One region of the Solibacillus daqui genome, then DNA from elsewhere that is predicted to be linked to it. Evidence: a T-box and tRNA genes for the amino acid it is inferred to sense, from the RefSeq annotation. Region 1 holds a T-box; the other regions hold tRNA genes.

Region 1 (4,262 bases):
GTCCATTAGACCTCAACTCCCTTCACAGTCATTGTATAGAACGTCATGCTTTCTTACAATATTATACAACATGGCTATCTATTGCATCAGAACTTCGATACTTTTCATACACTAAAGTATCTATAAATCTATTGTATGATGGATTGCCTTAAAATGAAAAGGAAAAACATTACCCTCACTAAATAATTTGAATACTTGCAATTGTATTGCACTTACCGTTGTAAAGCAAGTGACAACTTACCTTACATTATTATACGCAATTGTTAGCAAAGCTTTTGGACTTTTTCGGACAAAAAAAGATGTTACAATCGCTAATTTGCAACCGTAACATCGTGTATTGCGTTTATTTAGTTAACCATACGTTGTGCTTCTTGTAATTGATAAGCTCTTACTTTTCGAGGTAAGAATCGACGAATTTCATCTTCGTTATAACCAACTTGTAGTCGTTTTTCATCTAAAATGATCGGACGACGTAAAAGTCCTGGATATTCTTGAATTAACTCGTATAAACGTTGTAATGGTAATGTTTCAACATCAACGTTTAATTTTTGGAAAATTTTCGAACGTGTTGAGATGATTTCATCGGTGCCATCTTCTGTCATTCGTAAAATTTCTTTAATTTCGCTAATTGTTAAAGGCTCTGAGAAGATATTTCGCTCAGTATATGGAATGTCGTGTTCCTCTAACCATGCTTTCGCTTTGCGACATGAAGTACAACTTGGTGAAGTAAATAATGTTACTAACATTGTCTCACTTCCTCTCTAATTGATTCAATTCAATTGCTATAAGTGTCTTCTTTCAAAAGAAGCAAATTGTAGAAAAATACTTAGTTTAGAATTAATTTAATTTAAAATTACGTTCTTATTATACATGAAATACGCATGTTTGAATACACCTTGTCAACAAAAAAGTGAGGCTTAACGTAAATTTTTATGACGATTTTCTCTCTAAAGATCATATATTTCATCATTTTTAGGAACAATGATTTTATACCCAAAAATAGTGAGTATCAAACGTCAGTCAAGCGGATAAAATTTCTCATTTATATGCATTAATTGAGAAAATAGTTTGACAATTCAAGCCTTTTCCTTGTGATTTCTATACGTAATCCTACTATTTCCAATTCCCTAGCTTCTTATACAAAAATTTTTATGTGAAATGATTGCCTTTTTTTCGCGCGGTGCGTTATAATCACTTTCAAGATTATAAAAAAACGTTGACGAAGAGTAGTACATTTAAATCGAATGTTTAGAGAGTCTGTGGTTGGTGAGAACAGACCATTCGTTAAATGGAATGGACTTCTGAGTTAGCTTTACGAACGGACACTAATATGTGGTTCCAGTAGTTTTGCTCGTTGCCTTCACGTTACGAAGAAGAGTGGCCAATATTGGCAAGCTGGGTGGTACCGCGGATTTAAACATCATTCGTCCCTTCTATTTTTTAATAGAGGACGCATGATGTTTTTTATTTTTATTTTTATTTAGCTAAGCTAAATAAAAAAGCCTCTGGCAGTTGTTACAGATTTTCAAAGGACATTTCGAGCACTCCCGAAAAAATCTGAACATAACTACGCCAAGGCGAAATTGAATTATATCTCATTTAGCGGAGGGACTTACCAATGACAACCATTTTTTCAGGCGTACAGCCAACAGGTACGATTACGTTAGGGAACTATATCGGCGCGATTAAACAATTCCCAGAACTACAAGAACAGGGCGATGCAATTTACTGCATCGTGGACCAACACGCGATTACCGTGCCACAAGATCGTTTAGAACTACGAAAAAGCATTCGTTCATTAGCAGCTATGTACATTGCATGTGGCATTGACCCGAATAAATCAACATTATTCATCCAATCAGAAGTACCAGCACATGCACAGGCAGGGTGGTTATTACAATGTGTTGCGACAATTGGTGAATTAGAGCGTATGACGCAATTTAAAGACAAATCAAATGGTAAAGAAACCGTTTTAGCCGCTTTATTAACATACCCTCCACTTATGGCAGCTGACATTCTTTTATACAATACTGACATTGTGCCTGTAGGTGAAGACCAAAAGCAACATATCGAATTAACACGTGACTTGGCAGAGCGTTTTAACAAGCGTTTTAATGACATTTTAACGGTTCCAGACATTCAATTACCAAAAGAAGGCGCTCGTATTAAATCATTACAAGAGCCAACGAAAAAAATGTCAAAATCAGATCCAAACACAAAAGCAACTATCCGTTTATTAGATACAACAAAAGAAATTGAAAAGAAAATTAAATCAGCAGTAACCGATTCTGAGGGCATTGTAAAATATGACGTTGAAAACAAGCCAGGTGTATCTAACCTATTAATAATTGAATCGGCATTATCAGGTGTATCGATTGCGGATCTTGAAAAGAAATATGTTGGCAAGGGCTATGGCGATTTCAAAGCAGGTGTCGCTCAAGCTGTTATCGAGCATTTAACACCAATTCAAGAGCGCTACTACGCTTTAATCGACTCTCCAGAATTAGACGACATATTAGACGAAGGAGCAGTGAAAGCAAATGCCATCGCTTCTAAAACGCTTAAGAAAATGGAGAACGCGATGGGCCTTGGACGTAAACGACGCTAAACATGCCAATGAGTGCAGCGAGTGCTAAATATAGCTCTACTCCGTTGACAATGTATGATAGTACCGCATGCCAAGAATAACCGAGCGTACGATAATTGAGATACAAAATGATATTGCTTAGCGACATTACACATAAGCCGTAACAGACTAAAAAAAGTACAAATCGAGTCAACGCACCATCCTTTGTACACAATATGAAAGGGGGTGTCCTGAAATTCATGTCAGGACACCCCCTTTGTACATCCAGTAAAACACTGGCTATTAATACGTTGTCACACAATGTGACCACTTTTCTTATTCTGACTACCGCAAAAGCACTACTTTATGCGGATAATTAATACATAAGAAAAAACTGACCAAATAGTAAACACTTTTTGGTCAGCTCCATTTTTATTCGCTATATTTTTTAAATAATAAACATGCGTTGTGACCACCAAAACCAAGTGAATTACTAAGCGCATATTCAATATCCGCTTTACGCGCTACATTTGGTACATAGTCTAAATCACAATCCGGATCAGGCTCTACTAAGTTCATTGTAGGTGGTAAAATACCTTCTTTTAATGCAAGCGCTGAAAAGATTGCTTCAATTCCACCCGCTGCACCTAATAAATGTCCTGTCATACTTTTCGTTGAGCTCATCGCTAATTTGTAAGCATGGTCACCAAATACTGTTTTGACAGCTTGAGTTTCGAATAAATCATTGTATGGTGTACTTGTGCCATGTGCATTGATGTAGCCTACTTGTTCTGGTGCTACATTTGCATCATTTAACGCCATCTGCATCGCACGTGCAGCCCCTTCACCATTTGGAGCAGGTGCTGTAATATGGTGCGCATCAGCCGTTGCCCCATAACCAACGATTTCTGCGTAAATTTTTGCACCGCGCTGTATCGCATGTTCGTATTCCTCTAAAATCAAAATCCCTGCGCCTTCACCAATAACAAAGCCATCACGATTTTTATCAAATGGACGAGAAGCACTGTTTACATCTGGGTTTAATGATAACGCTGTATTAGCGCTAAATCCTGCAACAGCCATTGTAACAATCGGCGCCTCTGCACCACCTGTAATCATCACATCTGCATCGCCGCGCTCAATAACCTTAAATGCATCACCAATTGAGTTCGTCCCCGAAGCACAAGCCGTTACCGAGCAAGAGTTAACTCCTTTTGCGCCTAAATAAATCGACACTTGACCCGAAGCCATATCAGGAATCATCATCGGTACAAAGAATGGGCTCACACGACGTACCCCACGCTCTTGGAATGTTAAAAATTGCTGTTCATGCGTCTCCATTCCGCCAATACCCGAGCCAATCCAAACGCCAACACGCGGCGCCATTTCTTCTGTAATTGTTAAGTTTGCATCCTTTGTAGCCATCATTGATGCAGCAAGCGCATAATGCGTAAAGCGATCCATTTTGCGTGCTTCTTTTTTCTCAATATAATCTTCTATATTAAAGTCCTTTACTTCTGCTGCTACGGATACTGTAAACTTACTTGTATCAACACGTGTCATTGGACCAATTCCTGATTTTCCTGCTATGACATTTTCCCAAGATGCTTCAGCGCTGTTTCCAACAGGTGTTACTGCCCCAATTCCAGTTACAACTACTCTACGTTTTTCCATTGTATGACACCCTTCTCTCTTG
Region 2 (4,262 bases), 1.4 Mb from region 1:
GTACCGACTAAGCGATTTAAATTACCGCCAACAAGCTCCCCTCGCACCACGCCTGGAATTACTGTCATAAGGGGGGCAATGCTTTCTGTATACTGAATTTCAATCGGTTGGAATAACTGTTGGAACATTTTCTGTGATAGCTCATCTAGTGCTCCTTGTGGACTGGATAACATCGGTCCATGGAATGTTACTAAATTAGAGAATTCATTTACTTGTGTATGTAATGCCGTAATATCCGAAAAGCCCCAAATAATTTTAGGATTGTCCTCTAATAATGGATAACTAATTTTATCAATCACACGTGGAATTCCATAGCCACCCTTAGCTAAAAAAATTGCCTTTACTTCTGGATCTTGTACCATCGCATGGAAGTCAGCGACACGCTCTTCATCAGTTCCTGCTAAATAGCCCTCAAAGCTTTGAATCGTATTTCCTAATTTATAACGTAATCCAAGCTGGTCTAAAAATGCTAGCTTTTCTCCTAATGTTTCTTGTGTAAGTGGACTACTTAAATTAACTACCCCTACTGTATCCCCTTGCTGTAATCTTGCTGGTCGAATTTTCATTTGTTTGACCTCCTTTTGCTACTGTCGTTATTGTATCATAGCGTTTTATGTAAAGCGCATTACCAGGCTACTCGGCATTTATTTAAATTTTATTCCCGTATTTTCATCGATTTTTGCAATACTATTTTTAGATGAACACCTACTACTTTCACAAATAACTGGTGGTATTGCGGTCATCACAGGCGTTTTTATTTCTAATATAAAAACGACACGCATAATATGAGCGTAAGTTGATGTCTTTACCTCTATAAACTATTTACTTTCAAAAAAAGAGGTGCAGCATCGGATACTGCACCCCTTTTACTATTTTACGTCAGTATAAATTACCGTTACATTTGAATGGTTATGCAATGCACTTGCTGGGAAATCCTCTGTAATTACACCGCTACGTAAACGATTTATTGCTTCTTGCTTTGATGTACCTGATATTAAGAGTACCACTTTTTTCGCATTTAAAATCGTTTGAATCCCCATTGTAATTGCATGAGTTGGTACTTCTTCAATCGAATTAAAGTATATTTTATTTGCTTCACGCGTTGACTCTGTAAGTTCTACTACATTTGTTCCTAAATCAAACGAAGTACCTGGTTCATTAAATCCTATATGGCCGTTAACACCAATACCTAAAAGCTGAATATCAATTCCACCCACTGCCTCAATCTTCGCATCATATTGCGTTGCAGCAGTTTGTAAGTCATTTGTATCACCTTCTGGTAAATGAATATTATCAGTCTTCATATCCACATGGTTAAAGAGCTGCTGATCCATATAATAGTGATAGCTTGCTTCATTTGCTGCATTAATGCCTACATATTCATCTAAATTAAATGATTGTGCCTTTTCAAATGAAATTTCGCCTGCTTTATATGCCTCAACAAGTTCTTTATAAAATCCTTCTGGCGTCCCACCCGTTGCCAAACCTAGCACCATTTCAGGGTGTTTCTGTAACTCTTCTTTAAAAATTTTGGCTGCAATTTTACTCAATTCATCATAATCTGCAGCTTCAATCCAATTTATATTCGATACTGTAGTCATCATCTATACCTTCTCCCTTTAGAGCGTAATTTTTAATATCTCCATCTTATTTCTTAACATCATCATGTTAATTTTATCTAAAAATTTTATTATATGCTATATAATAAATCGACAAATTTCCTTTTAATAACCCTATTATTTTGTTTATTAACCACATTTATTTATAAACACATTATCTATTTTAACTTTATTATTTTTTTCATAAAAAAAGACCCTCAACTAATCGTTGAAAGCCTTGTTTTAATAAGGTTTATGACAGTTAACCTTATTAATAGTATACCGATAGTCGGGGTCGAACCGACACTCCTCACGGAACCGGATTTTGAGTCCGGCGCGTCTGCCAATTCCGCCATATCGGCAAGAAAATGGATATAAAAAAAACCGGATTAACCGATTTCATTAAAAATATGGAGGCGGCAACCGGATTTGAACCGGTGATAAAGGTGTTGCAGACCTGTGCCTTACCACTTGGCTATGCCGCCATATTTATGGAGCGGAAGACGAGGTTCGAACTCGCGACCCCCACCTTGGCAAGGTGGTGTTCTACCACTGAACTACTTCCGCAAACGAATGGCTGGGGAACCTGGATTCGAACCAGGGCATGACGGAATCAAAATCCGTTGCCTTACCGCTTGGCTATACCCCAATAAAGGAAATTTCAATTTAATAATAATGGGGCGACTGATGGGAATCGAACCCACGAATGCCTGAACCACAATCAGGTGCGTTAACCACTTCGCCACAACCGCCATAATAAAAAATAGAATATAATAAAACAAAAAATAAATGGGGCGACTGATGGGAATCGAACCCACGAATGCCTGAACCACAATCAGGTGCGTTAACCACTTCGCCACAACCGCCACTATCGTATTTTGTTTTTGTAAATTGGCAGGGGCAGTAGGAATCGAACCCACACTGACGGTTTTGGAGACCGTAGTTCTACCTTTAAACTATGCCCCTAAAAAGAGATGGTGGAGGGGGACGGATTCGAACCGCCGAACCCTAAGGAGCGGATTTACAGTCCGCCGCGTTTAGCCACTTCGCTACCCCTCCAGGTAATGGTGCCGGCGAAAGGAGTCGAACCCTCGACCTACTGATTACAAGTCAGTTGCTCTACCAACTGAGCTACACCGGCAAAAATATGGTGGGTTTGGACGGAATCGAACCGCCGACACTTAGAGCTTCAATCTAATGCTCTACCAACTGAGCTACAAACCCATATATGTATTATTTGTTAAAAATGGCGGTCCCGACCGGGATCGAACCGGCGATCTCCTGCGTGACAGGCAGGCATGTTAACCGCTACACCACGGGACCTTTTGGTTGCGGGGACAGGACTTGAACCTGTGACCTTCGGGTTATGAGCCCGACGAGCTACCACTGCTCCACCCCGCGATAATACTGTATTATTTTTAATGGTGGAGGATGACGGGCTCGAACCGCCGACCCCCTGCTTGTAAGGCAGGTGCTCTCCCAGCTGAGCTAATCCTCCATGCTGGATATAATGAAATATAATTAATGGTGACCCGTACGGGATTCGAACCCGTGTTACCGCCGTGAAAGGGCGGTGTCTTAACCACTTGACCAACGGGCCATTTAAAAGTTTGCCTGGCGGAGAGTAAGGGATTTGAACCCTTGATGCAGTGTTACCCGCATACACGATTTCCAATCGTGCTCCTTCGGCCACTCGGACAACTCTCCAAGATTTAGATGGCTCCGAAGGCAGGACTCGAACCTGCGACCTGCCGGTTAACAGCCGGATGCTCTACCAACTGAGCTACTTCGGAATAATTATATGTTAGCCTAGCGACGTCCTACTCTCACAGGGGGAAACCCCCAACTACCATCGGCGCTAAAGAGCTTAACTTCTGTGTTCGGTATGGGAACAGGTGTGACCTCTTTGCCATCATCACTAGACTAATTTTGAAAGACATTTATTATTATACTTTAATTAACTTATTTCGTCAAGTATTATTATATTTTTTTATTCTTTCAAAACTGGATAAACGTTTCATTGATTTTCGTAAACATGTGGTTAAGTCCTCGACCGATTAGTATTCGTCAGCTACATGTGTCGCCACACTTCCACCTCGAACCTATCTACCTGATCGTCTTTCAGGGGTCTTACTTACTTGCGTAATGGGAAATCTCATCTTGAGGGGGGCTTCATGCTTAGATGCTTTCAGCACTTATCCCGTCCACACATAGCTACCCAGCGATGCCTTTGGCAAGACAACTGGTACACCAGCGGTGTGTCCATCCCGGTCCTCTCGTACTAAGGACAGCTCCTCTCAAATTTCCTACGCCCACGACGGATAGGGACCGAACTGTCTCACGACGTTCTGAACCCAGCTCGCGTACCGCTTTAATGGGCGAACAGCCCAACCCTTGGGACCGACTACAGCCCCAGGATGCGATGAGCCGACATCGAGGTGCCAAACCTCCCCGTCGATGTGGACTCTTGGGGGAGATAAGCCTGTTATCCCCGGGGTAGCTTTTATCCGTTGAGCGATGGCCCTTCCATGCGGAACCACCGGATCACTAAGCCCGTCTTTCGACCCTGCTCGACTTGTAGGTCTCGCAGTCAAGCTCCCTTATGCCTTTACACTCTACGAATGATTTCCAACCATTCTGAGGGAACCTTTGGGCGCCTCCGTT
Region 3 (4,262 bases), 970 kb from region 1:
CCATGGCTCCGAAGGCAGGACTCGAACCTGCGACCTGCCGGTTAACAGCCGGATGCTCTACCAACTGAGCTACTTCGGAATAATACTTTGGTGGGCCTAAATGGACTCGAACCATCGACCTCACGCTTATCAGGCGTGCGCTCTAACCAGCTGAGCTATAGGCCCTCTAAAAAACTGGAGCGGGTGATCGGAATCGAACCGACAACATCAGCTTGGAAGGCTGAGGTTTTACCACTAAACTACACCCGCATATGGTGGGTTTGGACGGAATCGAACCGCCGACACTTAGAGCTTCAATCTAATGCTCTACCAACTGAGCTACAAACCCACAAATGGCGGTCCCGACCGGGATCGAACCGGCGATCTCCTGCGTGACAGGCAGGCATGTTAACCGCTACACCACGGGACCATTTGGTTGCGGGGACAGGACTTGAACCTGCGACCTTCGGGTTATGAGCCCGACGAGCTACCACTGCTCCACCCCGCGATAATAAGAAACATATTTTGTTATAGTTCTCTCGAGTTCTATTTTGTTGGTATCTACTTCGTACCTCAGTAGCTACTAATCACTACACTATTTGGTTGCGGGGACAGGACTTGAACCTGTGACCTTCGGGTTATGAGCCCGACGAGCTACCACTGCTCCACCCCGCGATAATAGGAATTTAACTATTCAATTAAAATGGAGGAGGTAGAGGGATTCGAACCCCCGCGCGGTGTTACCCGCCTGTCGGTTTTCAAGACCGATCCCTTCAGCCAGACTTGGGTATACCTCCGACATATTAAAATGGCTACCGAGGGAGTCGAACCCACGACCTTTCGGGTATGAACCGAATGCTCTAGCCAGCTGAGCTAGGTAGCCATGATTGTTATTAAAATAAATGGTGGAGCCTAGCGGGATCGAACCGCTGACCTCCTGCGTGCAAGGCAGGCGCTCTCCCAGCTGAGCTAAGGCCCCATTGTAATGGTCGGAATGACAGGATTCGAACCTACGACCCCTTGGTCCCAAACCAAGTGCTCTACCAAGCTGAGCTACATTCCGATCTGTCATTTGAAAAATATATATGGCGCGCCCGACAGGAGTCGAACCCATAACCTTTTGATCCGTAGTCAAACGCTCTATCCAATTGAGCTACGGGCGCTAAAATTTTTTTATTTAAAAAAATGGTGCCGAGGGCCGGAATCGAACCGGCACGGTGATCACTCACCGCAGGATTTTAAGTCCTGTGCGTCTGCCAGTTCCGCCACCCCGGCATTTTGGAGCGGAAGACGAGGTTCGAACTCGCGACCCCCACCTTGGCAAGGTGGTGTTCTACCACTGAACTACTTCCGCAAAATGCTTAGAATTTTTTATTCTGACAGTATTTGAAATTTATAAAACTGGTGAGCCATGAAGGACTCGAACCTTCGACCCTCTGATTAAAAGTCAGATGCTCTACCGACTGAGCTAATGGCTCCTTATTAAAAGAGAATGGCTGGGGTACCTGGATTCGAACCAGGGCATGACGGAATCAAAATCCGTTGCCTTACCGCTTGGCTATACCCCAAAGATTTCAATTTTGTTTAAATGGGGCGACTGATGGGAATCGAACCCACGAATGCCTGAACCACAATCAGGTGCGTTAACCACTTCGCCACAACCGCCATTATAAATATTTTGTTTAATTAATTGGCAGGGGCAGTAGGAATCGAACCCACACTGACGGTTTTGGAGACCGTAGTTCTACCTTTAAACTATGCCCCTAAAAATAAAAATGGTGGAGGGGGACGGATTCGAACCGCCGAACCCTAAGGAGCGGATTTACAGTCCGCCGCGTTTAGCCACTTCGCTACCCCTCCGACATAAAATACTTATTGAAGCATTAAAAAAATAAGCGAAGCGACGTCCTACTCTCACAGGGGGAAACCCCCAACTACCATCGGCGCTAAAGAGCTTAACTTCTGTGTTCGGTATGGGAACAGGTGTGACCTCTTTGCCATCATCACTTCACTTATTAAATTGAAAGATTGTTCTTTCAAAACTGGATAAACGGTTCATTGATTTTCGTAAACATGTGGTTAAGTCCTCGACCGATTAGTATTCGTCAGCTACATGTGTCGCCACACTTCCACCTCGAACCTATCTACCTGATCGTCTTTCAGGGGTCTTACTTACTTGCGTAATGGGAAATCTCATCTTGAGGGGGCTTCATGCTTAGATGCTTTCAGCACTTATCCCGTCCACACATAGCTACCCAGCGATGCCTTTGGCAAGACAACTGGTACACCAGCGGTGTGTCCATCCCGGTCCTCTCGTACTAAGGACAGCTCCTCTCAAATTTCCTACGCCCACGACGGATAGGGACCGAACTGTCTCACGACGTTCTGAACCCAGCTCGCGTACCGCTTTAATGGGCGAACAGCCCAACCCTTGGGACCGACTACAGCCCCAGGATGCGATGAGCCGACATCGAGGTGCCAAACCTCCCCGTCGATGTGGACTCTTGGGGGAGATAAGCCTGTTATCCCCGGGGTAGCTTTTATCCGTTGAGCGATGGCCCTTCCATGCGGAACCACCGGATCACTAAGCCCGTCTTTCGACCCTGCTCGACTTGTAGGTCTCGCAGTCAAGCTCCCTTATGCCTTTACACTCTACGAATGATTTCCAACCATTCTGAGGGAACCTTTGGGCGCCTCCGTTACCTTTTAGGAGGCGACCGCCCCAGTCAAACTGTCCGCCTGACACTGTCTCCTACCCCGCTAAGGGGCATGGGTTAGAAGTTCAATACAACCAGGGTAGTATCCCACCGACGCCTCCTTCGAAGCTGGCGCTCCGAGATCTCTGGCTCCTACCTATCCTGTACAAGTTGTACCAAAATTCAATATCAAGCTACAGTAAAGCTCCACGGGGTCTTTCCGTCCTGTCGCGGGTAACCTGCATCTTCACAGGTACTATAATTTCACCGAGTCTCTCGTTGAGACAGTGCCCAGATCGTTACGCCTTTCGTGCGGGTCGGAACTTACCCGACAAGGAATTTCGCTACCTTAGGACCGTTATAGTTACGGCCGCCGTTTACTGGGGCTTCAATTCGCAGCTTCGCTTGCGCTAACCACTCCTCTTAACCTTCCAGCACCGGGCAGGCGTCAGCCCCTATACGTCACCTTACGGTTTTGCAGAGACCTGTGTTTTTGCTAAACAGTCGCCTGGGCCTATTCACTGCGGCTCTCTCGGGCTATACACCCTACCAGAGCACCCCTTCTCCCGAAGTTACGGGGTCATTTTGCCGAGTTCCTTAACGAGAGTTCTCTCGCACACCTTAGGATTCTCTCCTCGACTACCTGTGTCGGTTTGCGGTACGGGTACCTCCCACCTCGATAGAGGCTTTTCTTGGCAGTGTGAGATCAGGAACTTCCTCCATACGGAGTCGTCATCACAGCTCAATGTTAAAGTACGCGGATTTGCCTACGCACACACCTTACTGCTTGAACAGAGACAACCAACGCTCTGCTTACCCTACCCTACTGCGTCCCCCCATTTCTCAAACGGTGGGGAGGTAGTACAGGAATATCAACCTGTTATCCATCGCCTACGCCTATCGGCCTCGGCTTAGGTCCCGACTAACCCTGAGCGGACGAGCCTTCCTCAGGAAACCTTAGTCATACGGTGCATGGGATTCTCACCCATGTTTCGCTACTCATACCGGCATTCTCACTTCTAAGCGCTCCACCAGTCCTTCCGGTCTGACTTCAACGCCCTTAGAACGCTCTCCTACCACGCATACCAATGGTATGCATCCACAGCTTCGGTGAATCGTTTAGCCCCGATACATTTTCGGCGCAGCGTCACTCGACCAGTGAGCTATTACGCACTCTTTAAATGATGGCTGCTTCTAAGCCAACATCCTGGTTGTCTAAGCAACGCCACATCCTTTTCCACTTAACGATTACTTTGGGACCTTAGCTGGTGGTCTGGGCTGTTTCCCTTTTGACTACGGATCTTATCACTCGCAGTCTGACTCCCGTGTATAAATATCCGGCATTCGGAGTTTGTCTGAATTCGGTAAAGCGAGATGCCCCCTAGTCCAAACAGTGCTCTACCTCCGGTATTCTCAATCACGAGGCTAGCCCTAAAGCTATTTCGGAGAGAACCAGCTATCTCCAAGTTCGATTGGAATTTCTCCGCTACCCACACCTCATCCCCGCACTTTTCAACGTGCGTGGGTTCGGACCTCCAGTAAGTGTTACCTCACCTTCATCCTGGACATGGGTAGATCACCTGGTTT

Evidence for each region. A T-box is a leader RNA that pairs with one kind of tRNA and senses whether it is charged. The one in region 1 lies ahead of trpS (tryptophan--tRNA ligase), so its partner is inferred to be a tRNA-Trp.
Region 2: it has a tRNA-Trp gene. The T-box ahead of trpS (tryptophan--tRNA ligase) is inferred to sense a tRNA for this amino acid. The anticodon was not compared.
Region 3: it has a tRNA-Trp gene. The T-box ahead of trpS (tryptophan--tRNA ligase) is inferred to sense a tRNA for this amino acid. The anticodon was not compared.

What each region holds. Positions count from the first base shown of each region.
Region 1 is NZ_CP114887.1:743,197-747,458, reverse strand. Features, by position in the region: gene mecA (adaptor protein MecA) at 1-6, opposite strand, end outside; gene spxA (transcriptional regulator SpxA) at 348-746, opposite strand; T-box leader at 1,208-1,435, shown strand; gene trpS (tryptophan--tRNA ligase) at 1,619-2,608, shown strand; gene O7776_RS20400 (YuzI family membrane protein) at 2,562-2,828, opposite strand; gene fabF (beta-ketoacyl-ACP synthase II) at 2,999-4,240, opposite strand.
Region 2 is NZ_CP114887.1:3,420,581-3,424,842, forward strand. Features, by position in the region: gene O7776_RS16775 (S66 peptidase family protein) at 1-566, opposite strand, end outside; gene nagB (glucosamine-6-phosphate deaminase) at 870-1,583, opposite strand; tRNA gene O7776_RS16785 (tRNA-Leu) at 1,879-1,960, opposite strand; tRNA gene O7776_RS16790 (tRNA-Cys) at 2,010-2,083, opposite strand; tRNA gene O7776_RS16795 (tRNA-Gly) at 2,091-2,165, opposite strand; tRNA gene O7776_RS16800 (tRNA-Gln) at 2,173-2,247, opposite strand; tRNA gene O7776_RS16805 (tRNA-His) at 2,275-2,350, opposite strand; tRNA gene O7776_RS16810 (tRNA-His) at 2,389-2,464, opposite strand; tRNA gene O7776_RS16815 (tRNA-Trp) at 2,491-2,564, opposite strand; tRNA gene O7776_RS16820 (tRNA-Tyr) at 2,574-2,657, opposite strand; tRNA gene O7776_RS16825 (tRNA-Thr) at 2,664-2,739, opposite strand; tRNA gene O7776_RS16830 (tRNA-Phe) at 2,747-2,822, opposite strand; tRNA gene O7776_RS16835 (tRNA-Asp) at 2,846-2,921, opposite strand; tRNA gene O7776_RS16840 (tRNA-Met) at 2,925-2,999, opposite strand; tRNA gene O7776_RS16845 (tRNA-Val) at 3,021-3,096, opposite strand; tRNA gene O7776_RS16850 (tRNA-Glu) at 3,124-3,198, opposite strand; tRNA gene O7776_RS16855 (tRNA-Ser) at 3,214-3,305, opposite strand; tRNA gene O7776_RS16860 (tRNA-Asn) at 3,316-3,391, opposite strand; rRNA gene rrf (5S ribosomal RNA) at 3,406-3,521, opposite strand; rRNA gene O7776_RS16870 (23S ribosomal RNA) at 3,636-4,262, opposite strand, start outside.
Region 3 is NZ_CP114887.1:3,880,371-3,884,632, forward strand. Features, by position in the region: tRNA gene O7776_RS19045 (tRNA-Glu) at 1-2, opposite strand, end outside; tRNA gene O7776_RS19050 (tRNA-Asn) at 4-79, opposite strand; tRNA gene O7776_RS19055 (tRNA-Ile) at 89-165, opposite strand; tRNA gene O7776_RS19060 (tRNA-Gly) at 176-249, opposite strand; tRNA gene O7776_RS19065 (tRNA-Phe) at 253-328, opposite strand; tRNA gene O7776_RS19070 (tRNA-Asp) at 334-409, opposite strand; tRNA gene O7776_RS19075 (tRNA-Met) at 413-487, opposite strand; tRNA gene O7776_RS19080 (tRNA-Met) at 580-654, opposite strand; tRNA gene O7776_RS19085 (tRNA-Ser) at 684-776, opposite strand; tRNA gene O7776_RS19090 (tRNA-Met) at 789-862, opposite strand; tRNA gene O7776_RS19095 (tRNA-Ala) at 883-958, opposite strand; tRNA gene O7776_RS19100 (tRNA-Pro) at 966-1,042, opposite strand; tRNA gene O7776_RS19105 (tRNA-Arg) at 1,066-1,142, opposite strand; tRNA gene O7776_RS19110 (tRNA-Leu) at 1,166-1,254, opposite strand; tRNA gene O7776_RS19115 (tRNA-Gly) at 1,259-1,333, opposite strand; tRNA gene O7776_RS19120 (tRNA-Lys) at 1,382-1,457, opposite strand; tRNA gene O7776_RS19125 (tRNA-Gln) at 1,473-1,547, opposite strand; tRNA gene O7776_RS19130 (tRNA-His) at 1,569-1,644, opposite strand; tRNA gene O7776_RS19135 (tRNA-Trp) at 1,671-1,744, opposite strand; tRNA gene O7776_RS19140 (tRNA-Tyr) at 1,756-1,839, opposite strand; rRNA gene rrf (5S ribosomal RNA) at 1,875-1,990, opposite strand; rRNA gene O7776_RS19150 (23S ribosomal RNA) at 2,055-4,262, opposite strand, start outside.